3 regions of the Streptomyces sp. NPDC006385 genome follow, and region 1 is predicted to be linked to each of the others. Evidence: riboswitches for the same ligand, from Rfam matches in the RefSeq annotation. Region 1 holds a riboswitch; each other region holds the start of a gene.

Region 1 (10,221 bases):
TGGACGCGATGCTGGCGCTGTGCGAGACAGCCCAGTGCCGGCGCGGTCAGCTGCTCGCCTACTTCGGCCAGGACCCCGATCCGACGGGCTGCGGCAACTGCGACACCTGCCTGACCCCGCCGGAGACCTGGGACGGCACGATCGCGGCGCAGAAGGTGCTGTCGACGGTGGTGCGGTTGCAGCGGGAGCGGGGGCAGAAGTTCGGGGCGGTGCAGATCGTCGACATTCTGCTGGGGCGGCGCACCGGCAAGGTGATCCAGTTCGACCACGACCAGCTGTCCGTGTTCGGGATCGGCGAGGAGCTGGGCGAGGGCGAATGGCGGGGCGTCATCCGGCAGTTGCTGGCGCAGGGACTGCTCGCGGTCGAGGGGGAGTACGGCACGCTCGTGCTGACGGAGACCAGTGGCTCGGTGCTGCGGCGGGAGCGGGAGGTGCCGCTGCGGAAGGAGCCGAAGAAGCCGGTGACCTCGCGGTCGGCGTCGGGGTCCGGCTCCGCGGGCTCGGGGCGCGCGGAGCGCAAGTCGAAGGCGGCGGTGGCCGAGCTGCCGGAGGAGCTGGTACCGGCCTTCGAGGCGCTGCGGGCCTGGCGTGCCGAGCAGGCTCGGGAGCAGGGGGTCCCGGCGTATGTGATCTTCCATGACGCGACGTTGCGGGAGATCGTGACGGTGTGGCCTCAGTCGGTGCGCGAGCTCGGCGGCGTCAGCGGAGTGGGGGAGAAGAAGCTGGCGACATATGGGGAGGGAGTGCTCGGGGTACTGGGCTCGGTGCGTGGGGAGCCTGGCGCCGGGGTGACTTCGAGGGCGACTGCTGAGACGGACCCCGATACGGATTCCGGCTCGGACGACTGGCCCGAGATGGAGGCGGAGCCGGAGCCGGAGGACTGGGTTTAGGGGGCGGGACCTCGAAGCCGTCCCGGGAGGCCCCCACGAAGACGAGGCGCTGCAGGGGTGGCCCCCTGCACGACGGTCAGGTCAGCGGTCAGGTCAGCGCGGTCAGTCCCGGCGCGAACGTGATCAGCAGGGGGAGCAGCGGCACCAGTGCGGCCAGCGTCGTGGTGAGGGCCCGGTGGCGGCGGCCCAGTCGCGGCGGGGGCTGCAGGAGGCGGTTGACGCGTTCGCCCAGGAGACGGTGGGTGGAGGCGCAGGAGAGAACGCCACGGTGTTGGTTGAGCTCGATCAGAGCCAGGGCCGTCGTCAGGTGACCGCAGCGGCGGGACGCGGTGTCGTCGGCGGCCAGCTCGACCAGGCGGTGGGTCTGGTCACAGAAGTGGGCGAACAACGGGATGCGGGGGAAGCCGGTGGCAAGCGCGGTGGAGAGGTGCAGCAGCCAGTCGTGGCGGGCTTGGGCGTGGCCACGTTCGTGGGTGAGGACGGCGTCCAGCTGGTGGTCGGTCAGGCGGTGCAGGGCGCCCGTGGTGACGATCAGCTGGGGCGGGTTGCCGGGCATCCACCAGGCGTCCGGGTACTCGTCCTCCAGCACCAGCAGCGGACCACGTGCCGAGCCCAGGCCGGCGGGCAGGTCGGGGGCGCGTTCCCGCAGATGGGCCCTGGCCTGGCCGCGCCGTCGACGCGCCTCGACGAGCTCGCGGACCAGCATCGCTGTCGTCCAGGCGGCACCGCAGGCCAGCAGCAGGCTGAGGGCGGCCGCCCAGGCGGGCGCGGCCGAGAGGTCGTACGCCTCGGTGACCGACGGGGGCGCCGGGGCGAACAGCTGGGCGCGCACCGTGCCGAAGACGGCGGCGGTGCCCAGGGCCAGGGCCGTCAGGCAGCACAGCAGGACGGTGGCGACCAGGCACTGCCACACCCAGAGCGCGACCACGGGTTCGCGTTCGGGCCAGGTGGCCCGGGTCAGCGCTCGTGGGACGGGTACGGCGGCCGTCAGGGCGACGATGCTCAGCAGGAGCAGGCAGACGGTCATGCCGGGGGCTCCGGATCCTGGTCAGGGAAGGTGCGCGGGCGGCTGTGCGGGGCGGTGGGCCGCGGACACCGGCTGCGGCACGCTTCCCACCGCCAGCCAGTATGACGGTGACCATCGCGGGAGTCAGGAGAAAAGACCCGCCGAATGTCCTGTGCGTCACCCCGCCACGATCTGCCCCGTGACCTCGCCCAGCCCCACCCGAACCCCACCCGGCCCCGGAGCCCAGGCGGACAGGGTCACCACGTCGCCGTCCTCCAGGAACGTCCGCTTGCCGTCCGGGAGTTCAAGGGGGTCCCGGCCGTTCCAGGTCAGCTCCAGCAGCGACCCGCGCTCGCGTTCCGTCGGGCCGCTGACCGTGCCCGAACCGTACAGGTCGCCCGTGCGGAGGGAGGCGCCGTTCACGGTCATGTGGGCGAGTTGCTGGGCGGCGGTCCAGTACATGGTGGAGAAGGGAGGTTCGGAGACCACGTGGCCGTTGACGGCCACCGAGATACGCAGGTCGTAACCGCCGCGTCCCGTCTCGGAGCCGGAGTCGTCGAGGTACGGCAGCAGAGGGTGCGTGCGCTTCGGGGGTGCCACCCGCGCCTCTTCCAGGGCGTCGAGCGGGGTGACCCACGCCGACACCGACGTGGCGAAGGACTTGCTGAGGAACGGGCCGAGGGGGACGTACTCCCAGGCCTGGATGTCACGTGCCGACCAGTCGTTGAGCAGGCACACGCCGAAGACGTGCTCCCGGAAATCGCCCAGTGCCACCGGCTTGCCCGTCTCCGACGGTGCGCCGACCACGAAGCCGACCTCGGCCTCGATGTCCAGGCGGACCGACGGGCCGAAGACCGGGGCCGGGTCGGCGGGTGCCTTGCGCTGGCCTGACGGTCGTACGACGTCCGTGCCGGAGACCACCACCGTGCCCGAGCGGCCGTGGTAACCGATCGGCATGTGCTTCCAGTTGGGGACCAGGGAGTCCGGCGCGTCGGGGCGGAAGATCTGGCCGACGTTCCGGGCGTGGTTCTCGGAGGCGTAGAAGTCGACGTAGTCCGCGACCTGGAAGGGGAGGTGCAGGGCGACCGAGGACAGTGGATGGAAGAGGTCAGCGATGGCCTCCTGGTGCGCCGGCACCGTCACCCACGCCGTCAGGGCGCGCCGTACGTCCGACCAGGTGGTGCGGCCCGCGGCGAGCAGCGGGTTCAGGGAGTCCTGGGCGAGCAGGGGGGCGTACGGCGAGCCGAGCGCGTAGGCCGCCCTGCCCGCGTCGAGGACCTGGTCGCCGAGCCGGACGCCGACCCGGCGCGCGGAGTCCGAGCCGGGGAGGGAGAAGACGCCGTACGGAAGGTTGTGCGTGCCGAAGGGGTCGCCCTCGGGGAGATCGAAGGGGGGCATGGGGTGCTGCCTCACTCTCATCCGCTCCGTATGCCATGTGGTCGGGCCACACGTTACGGGTGAGTCGCCCGTCTTGGGCAGTGCGAATTCCCGCGTCGCCGAGTGGGCGAATCACCAGGTCGCCGCGGACCGCGCGGGGCGTCGAGGGATCATCGGCCGAAGGCAGCACCATGCGGGCACGGATGACCAACCCGGCGTACGTCCTTCCGAACGCATTCAAGGGAACCGGCACCCTTCCTCATGATCTTCCTCACCAACATGTTCAACCGCGTCAACACCCCGTCAGGAGCCGGCGACCACCACGTGGGGGTGAAATCGCAAGAAAAGGAAGGAAGTTGTCGTGTCGGAACAGAACCGGAAACGGAACGGGAAGCGGCGGCGCAACCGGAACAGGTGTCAACACATGTGAACACAGCAGCCGTCCGGTTCGCGTCGAGTCGATGGGGCGTCCTGTCCGTATTCTCTGATCATGGCCGCACCTATCGCATATTCACTCATCGCCACTGACCTCGACGGGACCCTGCTCCGAGGCGACGACACGCTCTCGGACCGGTCCATCGACGCGCTCGCGCTGGTGGCGGCGGCCGGTGCCCAGCACCTCGTCGTGACGGGACGGCCGGCGCCCAGAGTGCGGCCGCTCCTCGACGTCCTGGGCAGCGCGGGCCTGGCGGTGTGCGGGCAGGGCGCGCAGTTGTACGACGCCGGCGCGGACCGCCTGCTGTGGTCCATCACCCTGGACCGGGAGTTGGCCGAGACCGCGCTCGGCAAGATCGAGGCCGAGGTGGGGCAGGTGTACGCGGCCGTCGACCAGGACGGCGTCGACGGGCTCACACTCATCGAACCCGGATACCTGATGCCCCACCCCACCCTGCCGGCCGTACGGGTCCGGCACCGCGACGACCTGTGGTGCGAGCCGATCAGCAAGGTGCTGCTGCGCCATCCGACCCTCTCGGACGACGAGTTGGCGGCGACTGCGCGCGCGGTGGTCGGTTCTCTCGCCACCGTCACCATGTCGGGGCCCGGGACCGTCGAACTCCAGCCATGCGGCATCACCAAGGCGACCGGTCTCGCGCTCGCCGCCGACCATCTCGGCCTCGGCGCGCACGAGACCGTCGCCTTCGGTGACATGCCCAACGACATCCCCATGTTCGACTGGGCCGCCCACGGTGTCGCCATGGCCAACGCGCACCCCGAACTCAAGGCGGTCGCCGACGAGATCACCCTCTCGAACGAGGACGACGGCATCGCCGTCGTCCTCGAGAGACTGTTCGCGGGCAGCCTGGCCGACTTCGCTCAGTAGGGGCCGGTCCGAGCCCGGACGGCCCGTTCCTCGTCTAGTAGGGGCCGTTCACGTTGTCGATCGAGCCGTACCGCGCGGCCGCGTAGTTGCACGCGGCCGTGATGTTCGCGACCGGGTCGAAGGGGTCGTACACCGTGCCCGGCACGTGGTACGCCGCGAAGGTCGGGTCGATGACCTGGAGGAGCCCCTTGGAGGGGGTGCCCGCCACGGCGTTGGAGTCCCAGTTGTTGATGGCGGCCGGGTTGCCGGACGACTCGCGCATGATGTTGCGGTAAATGCCGTCGTACGAACCGGGAATTCCCTTTTGCGCCATGATGTCCAGCGCCTCGCGAATCCAGCCGTCGAGCGTGTTCGGGTACGTCTTCGCGGAAGCCTGGGTGGCGCGAGCGACGCTGGACTTCTTGGCGGGCGCGGACGCCTTGTCGGCCGTCTTGCTCGGTGTGCTCGGCGTCTTCGTGGCCCGCACCTTCAGGTCGAGGCCCGGGTGGATCAGCCGGGGGTTGTCGCCGATGGCCTCGCGGTTGTCCTTGTAGAGCTGTCGCCAGCCGCCCTGCGCGTCGTACCTGTCCGCGATGCCGTAGAGCGTGTCGCCCTTTTTCGTCGTATACGTGAGGGACTTGGCCTTCGCCGCGGACGGCGCGGACTGCGGTGCGGTCTGCAGGGCGGCGGGCGCCTTTGCCGGTTGTGCGGCGTTGGCGTTGGTCGCGCTCAGGAGCGGGAGGGCGAGAGCGGCGGTGCCGGTTCCGGCTGCGACGACGCGTCGGGTGAGCGGGTTGGTGCGGGGGCGGCGGTGCTTGCCTCGGGGCATGACGCTGTTCCTCTCCGGCGCCTACGAGGTGAGCTGTCGGGTTCGGGCGGGAGATGCCCGGCCGCGTCGCCATGCGACGGCGCGACTTCACCCCTAGCCGGTCCCGTGCGCCATCGAGGCGTCGGGTCCGGCGACTTACCTGGGTCCCCCGCTCCTGCCGTGCGTGAGTGAGTACGTCGGTGGCTGGTTCGGGCGGCGGCAGGATTCGGCGTCCGCCCGACTGAGCGGGAACGTATGCGAGAGCACATGTCCGAAACAAGTGCCATGGTCATCTGTCATGCGGGTTGAACATGGTCGGGTGCGTATAAGGCGCTTGATCCTTTGCGGTCGCCAAGTCTCAACTTGCGTTTGCCGCAAGGAGAGCCGGGGGTGTGCGTGGCCAGGTGGATGGCGGTGCGTGCGTGACTCAACTCACTGGCATCCACAGAAGTGGCAAAACGGGCAATGACTCCAACTCGCCTTTAATTGCCCGCCCATGAAGTCCGTTTTTCCCGTGTCCAGCGGAAAAGGGGGTCTTCGTTCTGACTTCGGGTGGCGCGGTCGGATGGGCCAGTCCTGCCTCAATGTCCAGCTCGTCTGGCTCACTTCGCGCTCGAAACAGTGCCCGGCGCGGACGGAACCTCGGATGCGGTGCCCGTCGTTGTCATGGCAATCGTCCGTGGGTGTGTCCTGCTGTGGGTACCCGAGGGGCGCTGGTACGGGGTCGCCCCGTCGGAGTCGTCGTAGGGGAGGGGGGTGTGCGGATGCGCGTGAGGGTGGATCCCGTCAAGGTGGTGGGCCCCGAGCGCCGTGCGGTGCGGTCGGCGCGCCGCTGTCGCCCAGGCGGCCCAGCCGGCCCAGGCTGCGGAGGTGGCGGACGTGGCGGCAGTGCTCCAAGGCGGCATGTCCATGGCAAGGTCGGGCCTCGGCTGCCTGGTTCGGACTCGGGTGGCTACTTACCTATAAGTAGATAGATGTCCGGCCTTATCAGGTGATCAGAAACATACGGCTCCTGATCCGATACAGCCCGTGGTGGACGGGTGGGCGGCATCGGTGATCGAAACGTGACCGGATACGCTGACTTGAGTGATGGCAGCGACCTATCGACAAACCGTGTAACCGCCAGTAGACACCAGCAGACAGGAGACCCCTCGTGACCGTCGTCGGGCCGTTCGGGCTGAGCGTGCGGGACCAGGCTCTGGAAGCCGATGTCCAGGCCGGAATGGCGGCTGTCGAGGAGGGACTGCTCGAAGCCACCAAAAGTGAGGTCCCCTTCATCACCGAGGCCGCCCAGCATCTGGTGCGGGCGGGCGGAAAGCGGTTCCGGCCGTTGCTCGTGATGCTCACCGCCCAGTTCGGCGATCCTTATGCGCCGGGGGTCGTGCCGTCGGCGGTGGTCGTGGAGCTGACTCATCTGGCGACGCTGTACCACGACGACGTGATGGACGAGGCCACGGTGCGGCGGGGTGTCGACAGCGCGAACACCCGCTGGGGGAACTCCGTCGCCGTTCTGACCGGGGACTTCCTGTTCGCGCGCGCCTCGCACATCCTGGCCGACCTCGGGCCCGAGGCGGTGCGGGTGCAGGCCGAGGCGTTCGAGCGGCTGGTCACGGGGCAGATCCTGGAGACGGCGGGGCCGCAGGACGGGCGGGATCCGGTCGAGCACTACCTGGATGTACTGAGCGGGAAGACCGGGTCGCTGGTGGCGGTGTCGTGCCGGTTCGGGGCGATGATGTCGGGCGCCGACGAGACGGTCGTCGATGTGCTGACCCAGTACGGGGAGCGGCTCGGGGTCGCCTTCCAGCTGGCGGATGACGTGCTGGACATCGCGAGCGACTCCCATGAGTCCGGCAAGACGCCCGGTACGGATCTTCGGGAGGGGATTCCGACCCTGCCGGTCCTGCGGCTGCGGGAGCGGGCCGAGCGGCTGGGGCTGGCGGAGGACGTCGCGCTGTGCGAGCTGCTGGACTCCGACCTCAGTGACGACGCGCGGCATGCGGAGGCTCTGGCCGCGTTGCGGGAGCACCCGGCGCTGGAGCAGGCACGGCGGGACACGGTGCGGTATGCGGAGGAGGCGCGGGCCGCGTTGGCTCCGTTGCCGGATGTGGATGCCAAGGCCGCGCTGATGGAGTTGTGCGACGCCGTGGTGCATCGGGCGGGGTAGGGGGCTCGCCCCCCGGCGACCTTGCCCGGTCCTGCCAGTCCTTGCCCGGTCCTGCCAGTCCTTGCCCGGTCCTGCCAGTCCTTGCCAGTCCTGCCAGTCCTTGCCAGCTCTGCCAGTCCCTGCCCGGTCCCCCTGAAGGGGGTCCGTCCCTTCGCCCTCGCCAGTGGCTGCCGCCCCTGGACCCACGCGTCGGGGCCGGCCCGGAAGCGGCTGTCGATGTGTGTGACTCGCCACGTGTCTGGATTCAGTGCACATTGGGGCCGCATCGAAGACGCGGCCTGAAGGCCACTCAGCCCGGTTGACGCCACACACGGCCTGCTCGTCGGCACCGCACGAGATCGTGCGGCTGAACACCGTCGGCGGCGTCGCCCCGACCGGCTCCGGCACGGCACGGCACCACCTCCTGGGCCTGCAGGGCTGACGGGCTTGCGCGAGCGGCTGATCGGCTTCGGGAAACGTCTGATCCGCGCGGTGGCGTGGCGTGCATCGCGGCGTCTTCCCCGCCGACCCCTACGGGTTGGGGGAGACCCAGCCTTCGTGTGTCATACCGCAGGTGTACGCGGAGTTGGCTCCGAAGGTTGACGAATCTCCCTGGCCGATTTGGTCAGATGGAAACCACGGACATCACCACTCCTCACCGATTCGGGTGAGAATGGCGGCTCAGGGGTGGACCAGCGCGGGGTCGTAAGACTCTCGGGCGGGGAGAAGAGACGGGCAGCCGCCGCCGACGACGGAGGTAAGGCACACATGGCACCGTACGCATCCGACGACAGTACGACCGCCGACGAGGTCGACGACTTGCGCGCAGGGCGGCGCAAGGCCGCGCGGTACATCGTTCCCGTCACCGTCGTGGGAGTCGCGGCGGCGACCATCGGGCTGGTCCCGGCGATCGCCGACTCCGGCGACCCGGACCTGCCGAAGATCACCGCGCAGCAACTCATCGAGAAAATCGCGAAGTCGGACGTACAGCGGTTGTCCGGCACCGTGAAGATCAGCACCGATCTGGGCCTGCCCGACCTCGGTGGCCTGGAGTCGAGCCTCACCTCCGGCGCCATGGGGTCGGGGTCCGGTGACGGATCGTCCGCCGACCCCTCGGCCAAGCTCACCGAGCTCGTCTCCGGCACGCACACGCTGCGTGTCGCCGTCGACGGGCCGGATCGGCAGAAGCTCTCCCTGCTGGAGAACGCCTCGGAGTACAGCCTCATCCACAACGGCAAGGACGTCTGGGGCTACGACAGCAAGTCGAACGAGGTCTTCCACGGCACCGCCGACGAGCCCCAGGCTCACAAGGAGCACTCGGAGCGGTTCGAGCGGTCGCAAGAGGTCCCGGCCACGCCCAAGGACCTCACCGAGGAGGCCCTGAAGGCGGTCGACGACACCACGTCCGTCACCGTCGACGGCACCGCCCAGGTCGCGGGTCGCGACGCGTACCGGCTGCTCATCAAGCCGAAGCAGTCCGGGACCACGGTCGGCGCGATAACTGTCGCCGTGGACGCCAAGACGGGAATGCCGCTGAAGTTCACGCTGACCCCGTCGAGCGGCGGTTCGGCAGTGGTCGACGCGGGCTTCACCCAGGTCAGCTTCGCCAAGCCGGCCGCCTCCACCTTTGACTTCACCCCGCCCAAGGGCGCCAAGGTCACCGAGGAGAGCGATCTGGAAGGGGCGGGCGGTGAGCACGGCGCCCCGAAGTCCGAGGACGAGTTCCGCAAGGAGTTCGGCAAAGAGTTCGGCAAGGAGTTCGGCAAGGAGTTCGGCGGCTCGAAGGCCGAGGGCAAGCCCGGCAAGGCGTCCGACGGCCCTGAGGTCATCGGCGAGGGCTGGAACTCCGTGGCCGTCTTCGACACCGGTGGCGAGGGCGTTCCCTCCGGCGCCGAGGTCGGCGGCGACATGGGTGGCTTCCTCGACTCCCTGGGCGACAAGGTCAGCGGCAAGTTCGGTTCGGGCACGGTCTTCAAGACCCGGCTGATCAACGCCCTGATCACAGACGACGGCAAGGTCTACGTGGGTGCGGTCGACAAGAACGCGCTCGTGAAGGCGGCCGACTCGAGTAAGTGACTCGGGCTGATCGCCGTACGCGCGCCATGAACCGAGGAGCCTGAGGAGCCGATGGAGGAACTGCCCGCTGCGGAGACCGACGAGGTCGATCGGGCCGGCCATGGCCACGAGGCCGACGAGGCCGACGAGGCCGAGCGGATCGCTCCGGCCGCGCAGGCCCCGTCGATCGCTGAGGCCCAGCAGGCCGAGCAGGCTCATCGGATCGCTCGGGCCGAGCAGGTCGGTCAGGTCGGTCAGGTCGGTCAGGTCGTTCAGGTCGAGCAAGGCGACCAGGGCGCCGACCTCGGCGCGGTGATCGCCACTCGCGGGCTCACCAAGCGCTACCGCGGCGGGCAGCTCGCCGTGGACGGTCTTGATCTGACCGTCCCGGCGGGCAGTGTCTTCGGCTTCCTCGGGCCGAACGGCTCCGGCAAGACCACCACCATCCGCATGCTGATGGGCCTCATCGAGCCGACCTCGGGTACCGCGCGTCTGCTCGGGCAGCCCATGCCCCGAGCCGCTCGCGCCGTACTGCCACACGTCGGCGCGCTCATCGAGGGACCCGCCCTGTACGGCTTCCTCTCCGGCCGGGACAACCTCATCCGCTACGACTCCGCCGACCCGACCGCCGATCCGCGTACC
Region 2 (10,221 bases), on a different contig from region 1:
GCCGCGCGGGCGCTGGCCGCCGTCATGCGGCGCCGGTGATGGCGGCGGCACAGCACCTCGTAGCCGACGGCGTCCGCCTGGTTCACATCGCCGACGACCACCTGGGCGCCCTCGACGACCATCTCGCCGCCTATCGTGCGGGCGTTGTGCGTGGCGCGGGCACCGCACCAGCACAGGGCCTCGACCTGCAGCACCTCGACCCGGTCGGCGAGTTCCACCAGGCGCTGGGAGCCGGGGAACAGCTTGCTGCGGAAGTCGGTCGTGATGCCGAAGGCGTAGACGTCCAGGCCCAGGTCGTCGACCACGCGCGCGAGTTGGTCGATCTGGTCCGGGGCGAGGAACTGGGCCTCGTCGGCGATGACGTAGTCCGCGCGGCCGCCCTGGGAGAGGTGGTCGACGAGGTACCCGTACAGGTCCGTCCCGTCCTCGACCTCGACCGCGTCCGTGACCAGGCCGAGCCGCGAGGACAGCTTGCCCTCGCCGGCGCGGTCGTCACGCGTGAAGATCATGCCCTGCAAGCCACGCGCCGAACGGTTGTGCTCGATCTGGAGAGCCAGCGTCGACTTCCCGCAGTCCATCGTTCCGGAGAAGAACACCAGCTCGGGCATGTCGAGTTGAGCACCTTTCGGCGGCGAGGAGGACTGAAGGAGGTGTCAGGAGCGTACTTCGAGCAGCGGGACCAACTGCTCGGCGGGGGTCATCGAACCGTGGTTGCCGACCATGGCCGACTCATTCGGCTCTCGCTCGGACGCGATGATCAGGACGTCGTCGCGCGCGGCCGCGACCACGTCCCCGATGCGGTCGTACACCCGTTCGTCGATCTGCGGCCCGAACCAGCCCGCCGCGACCGCCTCGTCCCGGGAGGCCACCCAGAACTGCTCGCCGAGCACCTCGCGCCAGCAGGTCAGGACGTCCTGCGCGGCGCCCGGCACCGCGTAGACGTGCCGCGCCCGGCCCTCGCCGCCGAGCAGGGCGACACCGGCGCGCAGCTCCCAGTCCTCGTCGAAGTCGATGCGGTGGTCTTCGTCGAAGGGCACGTCGATCATGCCGTGGTCGGCGGTGACGTAGAGCGCGCTGCGCGGCGGCAGTTGCTCGGCCAGGCGCTGGACGAGCCGGTCGACGTACATGAGCTGGCCGCGCCAGGTGTCCGAGTCGACGCCGAAGCGGTGGCCGGCGCCGTCCAGCTCGGCGTAGTAGGTGTACACCAAGGAACGGTCGCCCGCGGCCAGTTGCTCGGCCGCGAGGTCCATGCGTTCCTCACCGGTCAGCCGTCCGAGGAACGTTCCGCCGCTGAGCGCGACCTTGGTCAGCGGGGTGTTCTCGAAGGCGGGTGACGACACCTGGGCCGCGTGCACGCCCGCCCGATGTGCCAGCTCGAACACCGTGGGATACGGCTGCCAGACGCGCGGCGACGTCCACGGGTTCCAGCGCAGCTGGTTCATCAGCTCGCCGGTCTCGGGGTTGCGCACCGTGTAGCCGGGCAGGCCGTGCGCGCCCGGCGGCAGGCCCGTGCCGACCGAGGCGAGGGAGGTCGCGGTGGTCGCCGGGTAGCCGGCGGTGATCGGGCGCCCGGTGCCGCCGCGCGAGCTGCTCAGCAGCGAGGTCATGAACGGCGCGTCCTCGGGGTGCGCCCTGAGCTGCTGCCAGCCGAGGCCGTCGATGAGGAACACGCAGTTCCGGTCGGCGGCGGTCAGCTCCGGGATGGCGGCGGTCATGTTCGGTACGGCCATGCCCGCGGCCAGCGTGGGCAGCAGATCGGCGAGCGAGCCGCTGCCGTACTCGGGGAGCGGCGCGGACTCGACGGCGAGGGGCTCCGGATGCGGATCCCAGGCGGTGGACTGTGCCATCAGCGGGTGAGGTCCGCGGTCGCCTCGGAGAGCGCCTGGGCGAAGGCGAGCGCCTGGCGCACCGTCTCCGGGCCGTCACCGGCCTCGCTGACGCGCAGGCTGAGGTCGTCCGCCGTCGAACTGCCCGTGTAGCCGTGGTCGGCCTCGCAGTTGGGGTCGCCGCAGGCGGCGGGCTCCAGGTCGATGCGAGAGACGGCGCCCCAGCCGATGGTCAGCACGACCTCGCGGGGCAGGGTGCCCGGGGTGTACTGCTCGGGGTTGGCGACCACGCGGCTGACGACGACCGACGAGATCCGGTCGAGCTTCACGGACTCCGTGGACGTCGTGGCGTACGGCGTCGGGGAGGTGGTGTCGGCGGCCTGCTCGTCGGTGTGGCTGACGATGAAGCGGTTGCCGGTGAGGACGAGCACGGTCACGTGCCGCCGCACCTCGTTCTGGTCGAACGTCGTCTCCTGATGGACCAGGAACGACCGGATGGGCTCGCCGCCCACGGCGGCCTCCACCGCCTCGGCCACGAGGGCCGGGTAGTAGCCGCTGCGTTCGATCGCCGCACGCAGCCCCTGGGTCGTCGTACTGGTCTTGGCCATGACGTCCATCCTACGGGGGCGCACTGACTGCGAGGCACCGCTCACGGCAGTCCCTGTGCCGACTGTGCCGACTCAGTACACGGGGAGTGTCCGCGGGCCGAGATCGTCGCGGGCGGGGGGCGGGGCGAGGCGTACGGAGGCGCCGAGCACGCTCAGGCCGTGCGTGGCGACGACGACCGGTTCCAGGGTGACCGCGACGACCTCGGGATGGTCGTCGACGAGCCGCGAGACCCGCAGCAGCAGCTCCTCCAGGGCAGGGGTGTCGACGGGTGCGGAGCCGCGCCAGCCGAAGAGGAGCGGTGCGGTCCGGATCGAGCGGACGATCGAGGTCGCCTCGCGGTCGGTGACCGGGATCAGCCGGTGCGCCATGTCCCCGAGCAACTGCGAGGGGGCTCCGGCGAGCCCGAAGGACAGCACGGCACCGGCGGCCGGGTCGATCACGGCCCGTACGACGGTGTCGACGCCGCGCGGTGCCATCCGCTGCACGACCGGCCGCAGCTCCTCCGGCTTTCCGAACAGCGCGGTCAACTCGGCGTACGCCCGCCGCAGTTGCTCCTCGTCGGCGAGATCGAGCCGTACGCCGCCCAGGTCGGCGCGGTGCCGCAGGTGCGGGGCCGTGGCCTTGAGGGCGACGGGGTAGCCGAGGGCGCGGGCCGCGTCGGCGGCGGCTTCGGGGGTGGGCGCGTGCAGGGCGCGGTGCACATGGACGCCGTACTTCCCGAGCAGGTCACACGTCTCGTCGGTGCCGAGCGTGAGCCCCTGCCCGCGCGCGAGCAGCCCGTCGATCAGCCGGGCGGCCCCCTTCTCGTCGATGTCCTCGTACTCGGGCACCTTCCCGGGGTCGGCCGCCTCGCGGCGCCACTGGGAGTACTTGACGACTTCGGCGAGCGCCCGGACGGCACGCTCGGCGGCGGGGTAGGCGGGGATGAGGCGGGGGGTCTCGGAGGTGTCCGACTTGTCGGGCGGCGTCTCGGCCAGGAAGTCCAGGGGGCGGAAGGGGTGGGTCCGGCCTGTGGCGCCGGGTGCCGTCGTGCCCGCCTGTGGTGCGGTGCTGGCCGCCGCCGACAGTGCCTCCGCGAGTCCTCCGAGCTCCACGTGCACCACCAGCACCGGCTTGCCCGGCACCCGCTCGGCCGCCGACCTCAGCGCCTCCGCCAGCTCCGCGTCTCCGGGTGAGACCTCCCCGATGGCCGGAATCGCCGTCACCACCACCGCGTCGCAGGTGTCGTCCGCCAAGGCGCGCGCCAAGGCCGCCCGGAAGTCCTCCGCCGACGCCCCCGTCGTCAGATCCAGCGGCGGCAACGGCCGCAGCCCCTCGGACAGGCACGCGTCGTACGTCAGCAGCCCCAGCGACTCGGAGTTCCCCAGGATCGCCACCCGCGGCCCGGCCGGCAGTGGCTGCCGGGCGAGCAGCAGCCCCGCGTCCACCAGCTCGGTGATCGTGTCCACCCGGATCACGCCGGCCTGCCGCAGCAGCGCGGACACCGTGGCGTGCGGCAACCGCGTGGCCCGCACCGCGTGCCCCTGCGGCGCCGCGCCGCCGTGCCGCGCGCCCTGCACCACGACCAACGGCTTGGCAGCCGCCGTACGCCGGGCGAGGCGGGTGAACTTGCGTGGGTTGCCGATGGACTCCAGGTACATCAGGACGACGTCGGTGTCCGGGTCGTCGTACCAGTACTGGAGGACGTCGTTGCCGGACACGTCGGCCCGGTTGCCGGACGAGACGAAGGTCGACACGCCTGTGACGCCGGTGACCCCGCCGCCGCGTCGGTACAGCCGGGACAGCAGCGCGATCCCGATGGCACCGGACTGAGCGAACAGCCCGATCCGGCCCGGGCGGGGCATCTCGGGGGCCAGCGAGGCGTTCAGCCGTACGTCGGCCGAGGTGTTGATGATCCCGAAGGCGTTCGGGCCGATGATGCGCATGCCGTACGCGCGCGCGTGCCGGACGAGTGCGCGCTGGCGCTCGCGCCCGTCGGGCCCGCTCTCGGCGTACCCGGCGGAGACCACGACCAGCCCCTGCACGCCGTGCTCACCGCACTCGGTGACCACCTCGGGGACGTACTCGGCGGGCACGGCGACCACGGCGAGGTCGACCGGCCCGTCGATGTCCCGCACGGAGCGGTGGGCCGGCACCCCGTCGAGTTCCTTGAGGTCCTCCGGGAACGCCTTGTTCACGGCATACAGCCGCCCCGTGTACCCGGCGTCCTTGATATTGCCCAGGACGCTGCGGCCCACCCCGCCGGGCGTGCGGCCGGTGCCGATGACGGCGACGGAGCCGGGCACCAGCAGCCGCTGCACGGACCGCGCCTCGGCGCGCTGCTCGCGCGCGTACTGCACGGCGAGCGAGCGGTCCGTCGGCTCCAGGTCGAACTCCAGGCGTACGACGCCGTCCTCGAAGCTGCGCTTCTGGGTGTAGCCGGCGTCCGTGAACACCTTGATCATCTTGGTGTTGGCGGGCAGCACCTCCGCGGCGAACCGGCGGATCCCGCGCTCGCGCGCGACGGCGCCGATGTGCTCCAGCAGGGCGGAGGCGACGCCGCGCCCCTGGTGGGCGTCCTGGACCAGGAAGGCGACCTCGGCCTCGTCGGCGGGTGCCGACGCGGGCATTCCGTCGGCGCCGATCCGGTCGTAGCGTACGGTTGCGATGAACTCGCCGCCCACCGTGGCCGCGAGTCCCACCCGGTCCACAAAGTCGTGGTGCGTGAAGCGGTGGACGTCCTTGGCGGACAGTCGCGGGTAGGGCGCGAAGAAGCGGTAGTACTTCGACTCGTCCGACACCTGCTCGTAGAAGCTGACCAGGCGCTCGGCGTCATCAACGGTGATGGGGCGGATGCGCGCGGTGCCGCCGTCGCGCAGCACCACGTCGGCTTCCCAGTGGGCGGGGTACTCGTGCCGGTCCGACGAGGTCTGCATGGGCCCCAGAGTACGGCTCGCGTATGACAACGGCGCGAGGCAGTCTGTGGAGGACGTACGTCGGGTCGAGGCCGCGACCCGACGGTCACCGAAGGAGGGGCGTTCCGTCCCCTCCCGACGTGCTTCACGCGTGTGGGAAACTGGTCTAGACAACCCTGAACACCGAAGGGCAGCAACACATGGCTGAGCGCCGCGTCAACGTCGGCTGGGCCGAGGGCCTTCACGCCCGCCCCGCCTCCATCTTCGTCCGAGCCGCCACGGCCACAGGCGTCCCGGTGACGATCGCCAAGGCCGACGGCAACCCCGTCAACGCGGCCTCCATGCTGGCCGTTCTGGGCCTGGGCGCCCAGGGCGGCGAGGAGATCGTCCTCGCCTCCGACGCCGAGGGTGCGGACGCCGCCCTCGACCGTCTGGCGAAGCTGGTCTCCGAGGGCCTTGAGGAGCTTCCCGAGACGGTCTGAACGACCTGAGCGGGTCTTCGCAGCAAGCGGTGAAGCCGCGTCCGCCTTTCCGGCGGGCGCGGCTTCGCTGTTTCAGGGCAGGCGCCGCGTTTTCCAGGCGGGCACTTGAGAGAATTAATGGCACACCCGGAAAAGGGCAGCGGAAATTCCGCACCCCCGAATATCCCCCCTTTGTATACGGCGCTCCTGTTAATGTCGCAGACTCGGCATGTTTACGGGATGTTGCGAATTCCTCACACGCTCCCCGCGATCACCACCGGGACCGAACCGCAGCCGGTGCGCGGAGATGGCGCGCTCGGTGTGCAGCGCCGTGATCGACCGGGCGCGCTCGCCGTCACCGCGCGCCACGGCGTCCACGATCGCGCCGTGCTCGGTCCAGGACTCCACGGGATCGACCGGCGGCTCCACGGCGTACATCCAGGCGATCTTGTGGCGCAGCTGGGTCAGCGTCGAGGTCAGGGCGGGGCTGCCGGATGCCTGGGCCAGCGTCTCGTGGAACCAGCCGCCCAGGGAGCGCAGATCCTCGCTGTTCCCTCTCCTGGCCCGCTCCTGGCCAAGCCTGACCAGGCCGCGCAGCACCTTGAGATGGGCCTCGGTGCGCCGCTGGGCGGCCCGCGAGGCGCCGAGCGGCTCCAGCAGGGTGCGCATCTCCAGCAGGTCGGCGGCCTCCTGCTCGGTCGGTTCGGCGACGCACGCGCCCGCGTGCCGCCGGGTCACCACGAATCCCTCCGCCTCCAGGGTGCGCAGCGCCTCCCGCACGGGGACGCGGGAGACGCCGTAGCGGCGTGCGAGGAGTTCCTCGGTGAGCCGGCTGCCGCGCTCGTGGACACCGGCGACGATGTCGTCCCGGATCGCGGTGCATACCGAGTGCGCCGGAATACGCATGACCGACCTCCGCCTTAATCCCCGTGAAACGTCGACGAATGACGTGTGCTGAGTGACTCTATTGCAACCGGCCGGAATTTCCGACGGCGGGCCGGAATCCATGGATATTTTTTGGACAGCCGATCGTCACGGAAACGCCGAAAGCCCCGGCTCGGTGAGCCGGGGCTTCGGGGAGCGCGGTGGGACCGTCAGATGTCGACGCCGTGCGAGCGCAGGTAGGCGACGGGATCGATGTCGGATCCGTACTCCGCCGTGGTGCGGGCCTCGAAGTGCAGGTGCGGTCCGGTGACGTTGCCGGTGGCGCCGGACACGCCTATCTGCTGGCCCGGCGTGACCGTCTGCCCCACCGAGACCCCGATGGACGACAGGTGCCCGTACTGCGTGTACGTACCGTCGTTCATCTTGATCACGATGTTGTTGCCGTACGCCCCGCCCCAGCCGGCCTCCACGACCGTGCCGGAGCCGACCGCGTGCACGGGGGTGCCGCTGGCGGCGTGGAAGTCGACGCCGGTGTGGCTGCCGGAGGACCAGACGGCGCCGCCGGACTTGTAGCCGGTGGAGACGTACGAGCCGGAGATCGGGGCGACGTAGGACAGCAGGCGCTTGCGCTCGGCCTCGCGGGCGGCACGCTCCTTGGCCTCGCGCTCCTCCTTGGCCTTCTCCGCCGCCTTCTTGCGGGCGGCCTCCTCGGCCGCCTTCTTCGCGGCGGCGGCCTCCCTGGCCGCCTGCTCCTGCGCGTCGGCCTGGGCGTCGATCTGCTCGACGATCGAGTTGTCGACGGTGATGGCGGGGATGAGGCCGGTCTGCTCCGCGGCCGGTTCGGCCGCGAGCGCGGGGGCGGCCAGGGTGCCCATGACGCCGGTGGCGGTGAGTGCGGCGACGCCGGCCGCACGGGCGGTGGTGCGCTCGAACCGGCTGGGCCGACGGTGCTTGCCGGTGGGGCGGTTCTTCCCGGTGGCGCAGGTGAACGCCATGTAGTGGCTGGTCCTTTCCTTCCCTCTCGCCTACCGGGTTAGCTGACGGGTTCGGAGCAGGAAGGTCTCCTACGGATGCCCTCGCGGCTCGCGCGGGCGTCCGATTCACCCCAGGGACGTGAGTGGGTCCCCGGCTCCCCTGGCTCGCGCCGTACGGGGACTCGGCGATGGCTGTCCGGTGCCGCGGGTGCGGCGCACTGCCTGACGGACAGCCCGGAAGACGCTAAGCGGGACAACTTTCCATCCCCAAACCGATCGTGGCTTTTGTAGCGCATCCCACAGGGCAGACAGGCAACCTCTCCCGCAATTCGGGCATAAGGGGGCCCTGGTGACTGTGTCGTCACCAGGGCCCCCTACGCGCGCGGCCGCTGCCCGGCGCCGTTCCCGTCCTCTGCTCGACCTCTCCTCGGCCTCTGCTCGGCCTCTACTCGGCTGCCACGACGGTGACTTCGCCGATACCGAGGGCCTCGACCGGCTCCCGGATCTGCGCCGCGTCTCCCACGAGGATCGTCACCAGACGGTCCACCGGGAAGGCGCTCACGGCCGCGGCGGTGGCCTCGACGGTGCCGGTCGCGGCGAGCTGCCGGTACAGCGTCGCCTGGTAGTCGTCGGGCAGGTTCTGCTCGACCTGGTCGGCCAGCGTGCTCGCCACGGCGGCGGCGGTCTCGTACTTCAGCGGCGCCACCCCGACGAGGTTCTGCACGGCGAAGTCCCGCTCGGCGTCGGTGAGCCCCTCGGCGGCGACCCCGCGCAGGACCTTCCACAGGTCGTCCAGCGCCGGACCGGTGTTCGGGGTGTCGACGGAGCCGCTGATGGCGAGCATCGCCGCGCCCGTGCCGTCCGGGGCCGAGCGCAGGACTTGCGCGAAGGCGCGCACGCCGTAGGTGTAGCCCTTCTCCTCGCGCAGGACCTTGTCCAGGCGGGAGGTGAGGGTGCCGCCCAGGCAGTACGTGCCGAGCACCTGCGCCGGCCACACGCGGTCGTGCCGGTCGGGGCCGAGGCGGCCGATCAGCAGCTGGGTCTGGACCGCCCCGGGGCGGTCCACGATGACGACGCGGCCGGTGTCGTCGGCGGTCACCGCCGGGACGGGCCGGGTCTCGGCCGTGGAGCCGGTCCAGGCGCCGAGGGTGTCGCCGAGCAGGGCGTCGAGGTCGACGCCGGTGAGGTCGCCGACGACCACGGCGGTGGAGGTGGCGGGGCGCACGTGCCGCTCGTAGAAGGCGCGTACGGCCGAGGAGTCGATGCCGGCGACCGTGTCCTCGGTGCCCTGGCGCGGACGGGACATGCGCGAGGTCGCCGGGAACAGCTCCTTGGAGAGCTCCTTGGCGGCACGGCGCGAGGGGTTGGCCAGCTCGTGCGGGATCTCGTCGAGCCGGTTGCGGACCAGGCGCTCGACCTCGGCGTCGGCGAACGCGGGCGCCCGGAGCGCGTCGGCGAGCAGCGCCAGCGCCTTGGGCAGACGGGAGACCGGCACTTCGAGGCTGACGCGGACGCCGGGGTGGTCGGCGTAGGCGTCGAGCGTGGCGCCACAGCGCTCCAGCTCGGCGGCGAACTCCTCGGCGGTGTGCTTGTCGGTGCCCTCGGAGAAGGCGCGCGCCATGATCGTGGCGATGCCGTCGAGGCCCTTCGGCTCGGCGTCCAGGGGCGTGTCCAGGAGCACCTCGACGGCGACGACCTGCTGGCCGGGGCGGTGGCAGCGCAGGACCGTCAGGCCGTTGTCCAGCTCACCGCGCTCGGGCGCCGGGAACGCCCAGGGCCGGGCCTCGCCGGCCTGGGGCTGCGGGTGGAACTCCATGCTGGCGAGCTCGGTCACTGCGCCGACTCCTCGTTCTCGTCGGTGGTCCCGGCGGGTGCGGTCCCGTCGGTGGCGGCGGCTTGAAGGTCCTCGGCCTCGCCGGCGACCGGCTCGTACACGAGCACGGCGCGGTTGTCCGGGCGCAGACGGGCCTTGGCGACCGCCTGGACCTCCTCGGCGGTGACGTCGAGGACGCGCTGCACGGCGGTGAACGCGAGCTGCGGGTCACCGAACAGGACGGCGTAGCGGCACAGTTCGTCGGCGCGGCCCGCGACCGTGCCGAGCCGGTCCAGCCACTCGCGCTCCAGCTGAGCCTGGGCGCGCTCCATCTCCTCGGCGGTGGGGCCCTCCGCGGCGAAGCGGGCGAGCTCCTCGTCGACGGCCGCCTCGATGACCGGCACCTCGACGTCACCGGAGGTCTTCACGTCCAGCCAGCCCAAGGAGGGTGCCCCGGCCAGGCGCAGCAGGCCGAACCCGGCCGCGACGGCCGTACGGTCGCGGCGTACGAGCCGGTTGTACAGGCGGGAGGACTCGCCGCCGCCGAGGACGGTGAGCGCCAGGTCGGCCGCGTCGCACTCGCGCGTGCCGTCGTGCGGGAGCCGGTAGGCGGCCATCATCGCGCGCGCCGGGACGTTCTCCTCGACGACCTCGCGCAGCTGCTCGCCGATGATGTCGGGCAGCGAGCCGTCGCGCGGCTCGGGCTTGCCGTCATGCGCCGGGATCGAGCCGAAGTACTTCTCGACCCAGGCGAGCGTC
Region 3 (8,713 bases), on a different contig from region 1:
CCGCCAGCGGATTGCCCATGAAGGTCGGGCCGTGCGCCAGCACCGGCACCTCGCCCCGCGAGATCCCGTCGGCCACACGCGCCGTGCACAGGGTCGCCGCCATCGTCATGTAGCCGCCGGTCAGCGCCTTGCCCAGGCACATCACGTCCGGCGTCACCGCCGCGTGGTCCGCCGCGAACAGCGCGCCCGTGCGCCCGAACCCGGTCGCGATCTCGTCGAACACCAGCAGTACGTCGTGCGCGTCGCACGCCTCCCGCAGCACCCGCAGATACGCGGGGGAGTGGAACCGCATCCCGCCCGCGCCCTGCACGACCGGCTCGACGATCACGGCGGCCAGTTCGTGCGCGTGCCGCTCGATCAGGGAGCGCAGACGGTCCGCGTACGACTCCTCGTACTCCGCCGGCGGCGGGTCCGCGAACACCTGGCGCTGGAGCACCCCGGTCCACAGCTCGTGCATCCCGCCCTCGGGGTCGCACACCGACATCGGCTGCCAGGTGTCGCCGTGGTAGCCGCCGCGCCAGGTCAGCAGCCGCTGCTTGCCGGGACGGCCCAGCGAACGCCAGTACTGCAGGCACATCTTGACCGCGACCTCCACCGACACCGATCCGGAGTCGGCGAGGAAGACATGCTCCAGGCCGTCGGGTGACATGTCGACAAGGAGCTTCGCCAGGCGTACGGCGGGCTCGTGCGTGAGCCCGCCGAACATCACATGGCTCATGCGCGACAGCTGCTCGCGCGCGGCCTCGTTGAGCACCGGGTGGTTGTAGCCGTGGATCGCCGACCACCAGGACGACATGCCGTCGACCAGCTCGCCCGAGCCGTCCGCGAGCCTGAGCCGCACGCCGCTCGCCGACCCCACGACGAGTGGCTCGACGCGGCCGGGCATGGGGCCGTACGGATGCCAGACGTGCCGTCGGTCGAGGTCGAGCAGTTCGGGCACGGTCAGGTCGGGCATGGGGTGCGGGTCAGGCATTGGGCGCGAGGTCCGTTCCGGCGCCCCGGCGGCGTACGGCGACCAGGTCGGTGCGCGGCTCACCGGCCGGCGCGGCAGCGGCCGTACCGCACACCCCACCCCCCTCGTGCGACCCACACCCGGCGCTGTCCTGCGATCCGCACCCGGCGCTCTCCTGGGACCCGCAGCCCGCGCTCGCGTGCGAGCCGCACCCGGCCCCGGCCGTCGCCCGGTGTTCAGGCAGCGTCACCTGGTCGGTGCCCTCCACCTCGAACCCGGCGTCCGCGATCATCTCCAGGTCGGCCTTGCCCGCCTGGCCCTCGCTGGTGAGGTAGTCACCGAGGAAGATCGAGTTGGCCAGGTGCAGGGCGAGCGGCTGCATCGTGCGCAGATGGACCTCGCGGCCACCCGCGATCCGCACCTCGACGTCCGGGCACACGAAGCGCACCATCGCCAGGATCCGCAGGCAGCGCTGCGGGGTGAGGTTCCACTCCTTGCCCAGCGGGGTGCCCTCGAACGGGATCAGGAAGTTGACCGGTACCGAGTCCGGGTCCAGCTCGCGCAGCGAGTAGACGACGTCGACCAGGTCCTCGTCGCTCTCGCCCATGCCGGCGATCAGGCCGGAGCAGGCGGACAGGCCCGCCGCGTGCGCCTTCCGCACGGTGTCGACGCGGTCGGCGTAGGTGTGCGTGGTGGTGATGTCCCCGTAGGTGGACTCCGACGTGTTGAGGTTGTGGTTGTACGCGTCCGCGCCCGCCTCGCGCAGCCGCTCCGCCTGACCGTCGGAGAGCAGACCGAGACAGGCGCACACCTCGACGCCCTCGTTCTGGTCCTTGATCGCCTTGATGGTCTCGGAGACCCGGTCCACGTCACGGTCGGTCGGACCGCGCCCGGACGCCACCAGGCAGACCCGCTTGGCACCTCCCGCCAATCCGGCGGCCGCTGCCTCGGAGGCCTGATCCGGCTTGAGCCAGGTGTACTTGAGGATGCCGGCGGTGGAGCCGAGCCGCTGGGAGCAGTAGGAGCAGTCCTCCGGGCACAGGCCCGACTTGAGGTTGACGAGATAGTTGAGCTTCACCCGTCGGCCGAACCAGTGGCGGCGCACCTTTCCGGCCGCGGCCACCACATCGAGCAGGTCGTCGTCGGAAGTGGCGAGGACGGCCAGCGCTTCCTCGCGGGTCGGCAGCTCGCGCCGAAGCCCCTTGTCCACCAGCGTGTTCAGCAGGTCCATGGGGACTGATCCTGTCCTACGGAACCGCTTCGGGCCAAGGTAGGGATCACACAACACACGCCGTTCGAGGTGTGGGTATTGCCACACCATGGGTCACCGGTCCTGCCGCTAGTGTCTGTCCGCTACCTACAAAAGCCCCGGAGGACCCATGGCGTTCGGCTGGATCGACGAGCAGGCGGAGCTGCGCCGCCGCGCCGGACTCGTACGGACGTTGCGCCCCCGCCCCGCCGACTCCCCGCTGCTCGACCTCGCGAGCAACGACTACCTGGGCCTGGCCCACCACCCCGAGGTCGTCGAGGGCGCGGCGCGGGCGGCGCGGACGTGGGGCGGCGGCGCGACCGGTTCCCGGCTCGTCACCGGCACGACGGAGCTGCACGCCGAGCTGGAACGCGAGCTGGCCGACTTCTGCGGCTCCGAGGCGGCGCTGGTCTTCTCCTCCGGCTACGCGGCCAACCTCGCCGCGGTCACCGCGCTGGCCCCGCACGGCTCCCTGATCGTCTCCGACGCGGGCAACCACGCCTCGCTGATCGACGGCTGCCGACTGGCCCGCGGCGCGACCCAGGTCGTCGCACACGCCGAGCCGGACGCGGTGCGCAAGGCGCTGCGGACGCACGACGGCCCCGGGGTCGTCGTGTCCGACACCGTCTTCTCGGTCGACGGCGACGCCGCCCCGCTGGACGGGCTCGCCGACGCGTGCCGGGAACACGACGCCGGGCTGGTCGTCGACGACGCGCACGGCCTCGGCGTGCTCGGCGACGGCGGCCGCGGCGCCCCGCACGCGGCGGGACTCGCGGGCGCCGCCGACGTCGTCGTGACGGTCACGCTGTCCAAGTCGCTCGGCAGCCAGGGCGGTGCCGTGCTCGGCCCCGCCCGGGTCATCGACCACCTGGTCAACGCGGCCCGGACGTTCATCTTCGACACGGGCCTCGCCCCCGCGGCGGCGGGCGCGGCCCTCGCGGCACTGAGACTGCTGCGCCGTGAGCCGGAGCGTGCCGCGCGGGCCCGCACGGTGGCGGGCGACCTGCACACCCGGCTGACGACCGCGGGTCTGGAAGCCGTACGTCCGGACGCCGCGGTCGTCTCCGTGCGCGCGCCGTCCCCGGAGGAGGCCGTCGCGTGGGCGGCCGACTGCCGTGCGGCGGGACTCGCCGTGGGCTGCTTCCGTCCTCCTTCCGTTCCCGACGGCATCTCACGGCTGAGGCTCACCGCTCGCGCGGACCTCTCCGAGGGGCAGATCGAACGCGCTGTACAGGTGATCAGCGAGACACGACCATGAGTCGGCGTGACACGGCCGTGCGCCAGGTCGGTCAGATTCGGTCGGAAGGTGTCAGGACTGGAACGCGGCCGTGAAACCCGCCCAGCTCTCGGGGGAGAAGAGCAGCGCGGGTCCGGCCGGATCCTTGGAGTCGCGCACGGCGAGCAGCCCGGTCCAGGGACCGGAGCGCGTCCGCGCCGTCTCGACGCAGTTGTTGGCTCCCGTGCTGTAGCTGCTGCGCAGCCATCGAACACCGAGCAGATCGGTACTGGAAGATACGTTCCGAGGCAGTGCGGTCATGGTGCCTCCTTACGCGCCGCCACCCAGCGCGGCGATGTAATCCAACGATTCCTCGGGCGAAAGGGCGTGGATCCGAAGGGCGTTGAAGGCCTCCGCGTAAGCCCGGAGGTCTTCTTTCCGTTCGAGATAGAGGCTACTCGTCAAGTGGTCGAGAACAACCACATCCAGATCAGAAGTGCGCGGAAATGAGAAGATAACGAAAGGCCCGGTGATGCCGATATGTTCCCCGGCCGCGAACGGCAGCACCTGCAACCTGACGTGCGGCAGCCGCGCCGCCTCCCTCAGCCGCCCCAGCTGCCGCGCCATCACCTCGGGCCCGCCGATCTCCCGGCGCAGCACCGCCTCGTCGAGCACCGCGCTCAGCCGCAACGGCGGATCGGCGTGCAGCACGTCCTGCCTGGCCAGGCGGACCGCCACCAGCGCGTCCAGGCGTTCGTCGGCGGCGTCGGCCTCGTCGGCGACTCCGCTCACCGCGGCCCGGGTCACCGCCCGGGCGTACTCCGGCGTCTGGAGCAGCCCGGGCACCACGGAGGTCTCCAGCGTGCGCATCGCGCTCGCCTGGGACTCCAGGCTGATGAAGTCCCGATACGTCGGCGGCAGCACTCCGCGGTACGCGTGCCACCAGTGATGCCGGCCGCCACTCTCGTCAGAGCCCGCCAACACCAGCAGCAACTCGCGCAGTTGGGTGTCCCGTACGCCGTACGCGTCCAGCAGTAACCGCACATCGGCCGGTTTCACCCCGCTGGAGCCGGTCTCGATCCGGCTCACCTTGGACTGGTGCCAGCCCACCAGCCGGGCCGCCTCACCACTGGTGAGTCCTGCCCCGGTACGCAACGCACGCAGTTCTGCGCCCAGTTTCCGGCGGCGCACCGCGGGACCGTGCTGCATGGGCAACTCCTTACTCCAACCGAGCCGCCCAAATACGCTCTGCCGTCGCAGAGTTCACCGCTTCGAGCGACAGATATATGCATATCTTGGTGGATCGCCGCCCCTGACGGGCGCGGTAATGGCAGTCTGGCGACGAAGCACCAGTCCGGGACCGTACTCGAACCATCCGCTCCGTGTCGGACTGCGGTCCCGTCGGAAAGGGACGACGTCGCCATGGCAGATCACCTGGAAGCATCCGTCACTCTGCCGAGCGATCCCGCCTCGGTCTCCGCGGCCCGGACGTACGTGGTCACCACCCTCGCGGAGTGGGGCCTGCCACCGGACACGGAAGCGGCCGACACCATCCGGCTGATCGTCTCCGAACTCACCACCAACGCCGTACAGCACACCCTCGGACAGTCACCCACCTTCACGGTGGACATCGAGCTCGACCGTGACGAACACCTGCGCATCGGCGTGACCGACAGCCACCCCCGCTTCCCCAAACGGCTGCCGGCCGCCGTCCAGCAGGACAACGGCCGCGGTCTGGTCATCATCCGCTGGCTGACCGCGGAGTGCGGCGGCAAGCTCAGAGTGCGGCCCACCCGCGAGGGCGGCAAGACGGTCTCCATCGAGCTGCCGTGGACCGTACCCGCGGCGCGGGTGCCGGCGGTGGGACAGCAGGAGCCGTGACCCTCAGGGCTGCCGCGGCTGTCGGGCGCGCCCGAACGTGCCGCGCAGCAGCGCCCGGAAGGCATCCGCGGCCGGCGCCGCCTCGTCCCCGCGGAAGGCGACCGAGATCGTACGGCGCAGCTCTCCGCCTTCCAGCGCGCGCACCCCGACCGGAGTGACCGACGTCCGCGCCACCATCTCCGGTACGACCGCCACCCCGAGCCCGGCACTGGCCAGCGCGCACACCAGCAGGTACCCCGGCGTCGGTACCAGCACCGAGGGCGCGGCACCGGCCCGGGCCAGCACCGCCTCGACGCCCCGCCGGGCCGGAGCGTCCGGCGCCATGCTGATCAGTGGCTGACCGGCGAGCTCGGCCAGCGGCAGCCGGGCGGTCCCGCTGGTGAGGGCGTGGCCCGGAGCGGACACCAGGACCAGCTCCTCTTCGAGGATCGGCTCGACGCCGACGGAGGACGGCAGCGGGACCGGGGCGCCCGGTTCATAGGCGTGGGTCAGCGCCAGATCGACCTCACCGGCGGCCACCGCGGTGACACCGGCCGACGGTTCGTAGTCGGTGACGGTCAGTTCCACGTCCGGATGCGCGCGGCGGAAGGCGCTGAGCACCGGGGGCAGAAGATGGATGCCGGCGGTCTGGAACGTGCCCAGCCGGAGGGTCCCGCCCGACAGGCCGGTCAGCCGGGCCAGTTCGTGCCGTGCCCGCTCCAGCTCGTCGAGCACCCGCCGGGCCCGCGCCACCAGGAGCTCTCCCGCACCCGTGAGCCGCGCCCCGCGATGATGCCGTACGAGCAGAGCGGTGCCCGCCTCGCGCTCCAGCTTGGCGAGCTGCTGGGAGAGCGCGGGCGTGGTGTAGCCGAGCCGTTCGGCGGCCCGGGTGATCGAACCCGCCTCCGCTACGGCCACCAAGGCGGCGAGGCGGGTCGGGTCGTACATGCGGGCCCCTGTCTGCCTTAAGGAATGCTTTAGGGCTTCCCAGGATATTCGACATACCTACTGAAGGCCCCCGCACGGCACGCTGGCGGCATGGACGCTCAGCTCCTCGCCTTCACCGGGGTCTCCGCCGGCCTGGTCGCCATGCCCGGGGCGGACTTCACCGTCGTCGTACGCAACGCCCTCGTCTCCCGCCGGGCCGGCGTCGCCTGTGCGCTCGGGATCGGGGCCGGGCTGCTGGTCCATGTGACGCTGGCGGTGGTGGGAGTCGCCGCGGTCCTGGCCGCCGTGCCGGCGCTGTTGCGGGCGCTGCAGGTGGTGGGCGGCGGCTATGTGCTGTACCTGGGTCTCCGGACGCTGCGGCAGCCGCACACCGACGTGGCCGACCCGCGCGAGGATTCCACCGCGCGACCACTGCGGCAGGGCTTCGTGACCAACGCCCTCAACCCGAAGGCGTCCCTCACCTTCCTCAGCGTGCTCCCGCAGTTCGTGCCCGCGGGCGCTCCGGCGCTGCCCAGGACCCTGCTGCTCGCCCTGATCGTGCTCGCGATCGCGCTGGTGTGGTTCCAGGTCGTCGTCCTGCTGGTGGACCGGCTCGGCAGATGGCTGCGCAGGCCGCGCGCCGCCCGGGCGGTCACGGTCGGCACAGGCGCCGCACTGACGGTCTTCGGCCTGGCGCTCCTCGTGGGGCCGCTGTCGGCCCTGTGAGGCCCCAGGGGCGGTGACGGCGCGTCAGGACGCCCTCACCGCCCCCGGGAAGGTCACTTGACCCGGCCGTACCAGACGCTCCTGGTCCAGATCTTCTGCAGCCTGACGACATCCCCGCTCTTCGGGGAGTGCCAGATCTTTCCCTTCCCGGCGTAGATGCCGACGTGGTAAACGTTCGACCCCGAGTGGAAGAACACCAGGTCTCCGGCCTTGCGGTTCTGCGCGGAGATGTGGCGGGTCTTGTTGTACTGCTGGGCCGCCGTACGGGGCAGCTTCTTGCCCGCCTTCTTGTACGAGTACAGCGTGAGCCCGGAGCAGTCGAACCTGTGCGGCCCGGTGGCACCCCACTTGTACGGGGAGCCCTTCTTGGAGGCCGCGATCTGGAGGGCCTTCGTCGCCGGCGTCGCGGCTTCCGCCTCGGAGGCGAAGCCGGGGGCGACGACGGTGCCGCCCACCGCGGCGAGGGTGAGAGCCGAGGCCGTACCGGCCCGGGCCATGAGCGACGGGACACGATTGAGCGCTGTCATGCGCAACCCTTCGTCAGCCGCCTGTGAAGGATGACCTGTCGGATTCGGGCTGGCGAAGTTGCCCGGCCGCGTTGCCGCGGCTTCACCCCAAGGGTTGCTCGGCTCGAACGAACGTCCGCTCCGGCGACCCGTCTTGCTCGGGTCCTCCACTCCTGCCGATCCACTCCGTCGACCGGTCATCCGGGCGGCGGCAGGACTCGGCGTCCGCTCGGATCGCCCCGCCGCTGTGGCGGGGGCTTGTCGTCAGACAGGGATCTTGACGCACGGATGAACGAAAAGCCCAACGGAACCGGGTATTTGTGGCGTTGCTCACCACTCACCCGTTCGGGTGGACACCCTCGTGTCCGGGCGGGTGTCCAGATGTCCGAGGAGCCTCGGACCAGCGGCGGAGCGCTCAATTCCACTTAGTGTCGACGGCCGTTGCGCAACTTGGAGGGGCGCGCAAACGGAGACATAGATACACCGATGGGGGGTACATCGTTTGGTCCGTTTCAGTGCGGATCCGGACGGCTCGTCAGAGGGCCGAGACGTCCGGATCGGTCTGGACGGGTCGTCAACTGTCGGAGCGCGGCGGCACCGTGACGCGAGCCGTGCGGCGTTCCCCGTCCAGCACGCGCAGCGCGCGCGCCAGCGTGGGCGCGTGCAGCTCCGTCTCACCCCGCTGGTGCATCAGCGCCAGCGCGTCCCGCAGCGCGGCCGCCTTGGCCACCAGCGCCTGGGCGGCGCGCAGTCCGCGGTAGGTGTCGCCGTACTGGGCCGGGTTGATCCGGCCCAGCAGGTCGACCACATCGAGGTAACGGTCGATCAACTCCCCCTCCGCGCGCGTCAGCGCGGGCAGGGGCGGCAACTCGGGTGGGAGCACCGACCGGTCACCTCCCCGTGGGCGGGGCGAGGGTGGCCTTGCGGCTGGGGATGATCCGGTCGACCAGCCCGTACTCCAGCGCCTCCTGGGCGTCGAGGATCTTGTCCCGCTCGATGTCGGAGGCCACCTGCTCGCGGCTGCGCCCGGTGTGCTCGGCGAGCATCTCCTCCAGGCGGGTCCGAATACGCGTCAGTTCGTCGGCCTGGATGGCCAGATCGCTCGCCTGGCCCTGCACCGGCTCCGGCAGCGCCGGCTGATGGATCACCACCCGGGCCCCGGGCAGCGCGAAGCGCTTCCCCGGTGTGCCCGCGGCCAGCAGCACGGCGCTCGCCGAACCGGCCTGGCCCAGGCAGATCGTCTCCACGTCACAGGCGACGAACCGCATCGTGTCGTA

The links. Region 1 has a riboswitch for cyclic di-AMP ahead of ABZ078_RS06600 (transglycosylase SLT domain-containing protein). Riboswitches for the same ligand answer to the same signal wherever they lie in the genome.
Region 2: linked by a shared signal. The riboswitch ahead of ABZ078_RS14260 (M23 family metallopeptidase) and the one ahead of ABZ078_RS06600 (transglycosylase SLT domain-containing protein) in region 1 are both predicted to bind cyclic di-AMP.
Region 3: linked by a shared signal. The riboswitch ahead of ABZ078_RS20540 (C40 family peptidase) and the one ahead of ABZ078_RS06600 (transglycosylase SLT domain-containing protein) in region 1 are both predicted to bind cyclic di-AMP.

What each region holds. Positions count from the first base shown of each region.
Region 1 covers NZ_JBEXQG010000006.1:94,090-104,310, reverse strand. Annotated here, with positions in the region: gene recQ (DNA helicase RecQ) at 1-890, shown strand, start outside; gene ABZ078_RS06615 (M56 family metallopeptidase) at 979-1,917, opposite strand; gene fahA (fumarylacetoacetase) at 2,074-3,294, opposite strand; gene ABZ078_RS06605 (HAD family hydrolase) at 3,764-4,594, shown strand; gene ABZ078_RS06600 (transglycosylase SLT domain-containing protein) at 4,629-5,402, opposite strand; cyclic di-AMP (ydaO/yuaA leader) riboswitch at 5,408-5,582, opposite strand; gene ABZ078_RS06595 (polyprenyl synthetase family protein) at 6,535-7,545, shown strand; gene ABZ078_RS06590 (hypothetical protein) at 7,844-7,966, shown strand; gene ABZ078_RS06585 (DUF2092 domain-containing protein) at 8,293-9,600, shown strand; gene ABZ078_RS06580 (ABC transporter ATP-binding protein) at 9,652-10,221, shown strand, end outside.
Region 2 covers NZ_JBEXQG010000014.1:141,511-151,731, forward strand. Annotated here, with positions in the region: gene ABZ078_RS14230 (thymidine kinase) at 1-608, opposite strand, end outside; gene ABZ078_RS14235 (nucleotide pyrophosphatase/phosphodiesterase family protein) at 654-1,847, opposite strand; gene ABZ078_RS14240 (DUF5998 family protein) at 1,847-2,443, opposite strand; gene ABZ078_RS14245 (GNAT family N-acetyltransferase) at 2,507-5,350, opposite strand; gene ABZ078_RS14250 (HPr family phosphocarrier protein) at 5,530-5,811, shown strand; gene ABZ078_RS14255 (GntR family transcriptional regulator) at 6,001-6,696, opposite strand; gene ABZ078_RS14260 (M23 family metallopeptidase) at 6,885-7,670, opposite strand; cyclic di-AMP (ydaO/yuaA leader) riboswitch at 7,683-7,847, opposite strand; gene ABZ078_RS14265 (pitrilysin family protein) at 8,095-9,483, opposite strand; gene ABZ078_RS14270 (pitrilysin family protein) at 9,480-10,221, opposite strand, start outside.
Region 3 covers NZ_JBEXQG010000024.1:108,935-117,647, reverse strand. Annotated here, with positions in the region: gene ABZ078_RS20580 (adenosylmethionine--8-amino-7-oxononanoate transaminase) at 1-955, opposite strand, end outside; gene bioB (biotin synthase BioB) at 966-2,183, opposite strand; gene ABZ078_RS20570 (8-amino-7-oxononanoate synthase) at 2,332-3,459, shown strand; gene ABZ078_RS20565 (DUF397 domain-containing protein) at 3,511-3,738, opposite strand; gene ABZ078_RS20560 (helix-turn-helix transcriptional regulator) at 3,748-4,626, opposite strand; gene ABZ078_RS20555 (ATP-binding protein) at 4,840-5,298, shown strand; gene ABZ078_RS20550 (LysR family transcriptional regulator) at 5,302-6,225, opposite strand; gene ABZ078_RS20545 (LysE family translocator) at 6,316-6,930, shown strand; gene ABZ078_RS20540 (C40 family peptidase) at 6,984-7,457, opposite strand; cyclic di-AMP (ydaO/yuaA leader) riboswitch at 7,461-7,670, opposite strand; gene ABZ078_RS20535 (hypothetical protein) at 8,011-8,319, opposite strand; gene ABZ078_RS20530 (ATP-dependent Clp protease proteolytic subunit) at 8,327-8,713, opposite strand, start outside.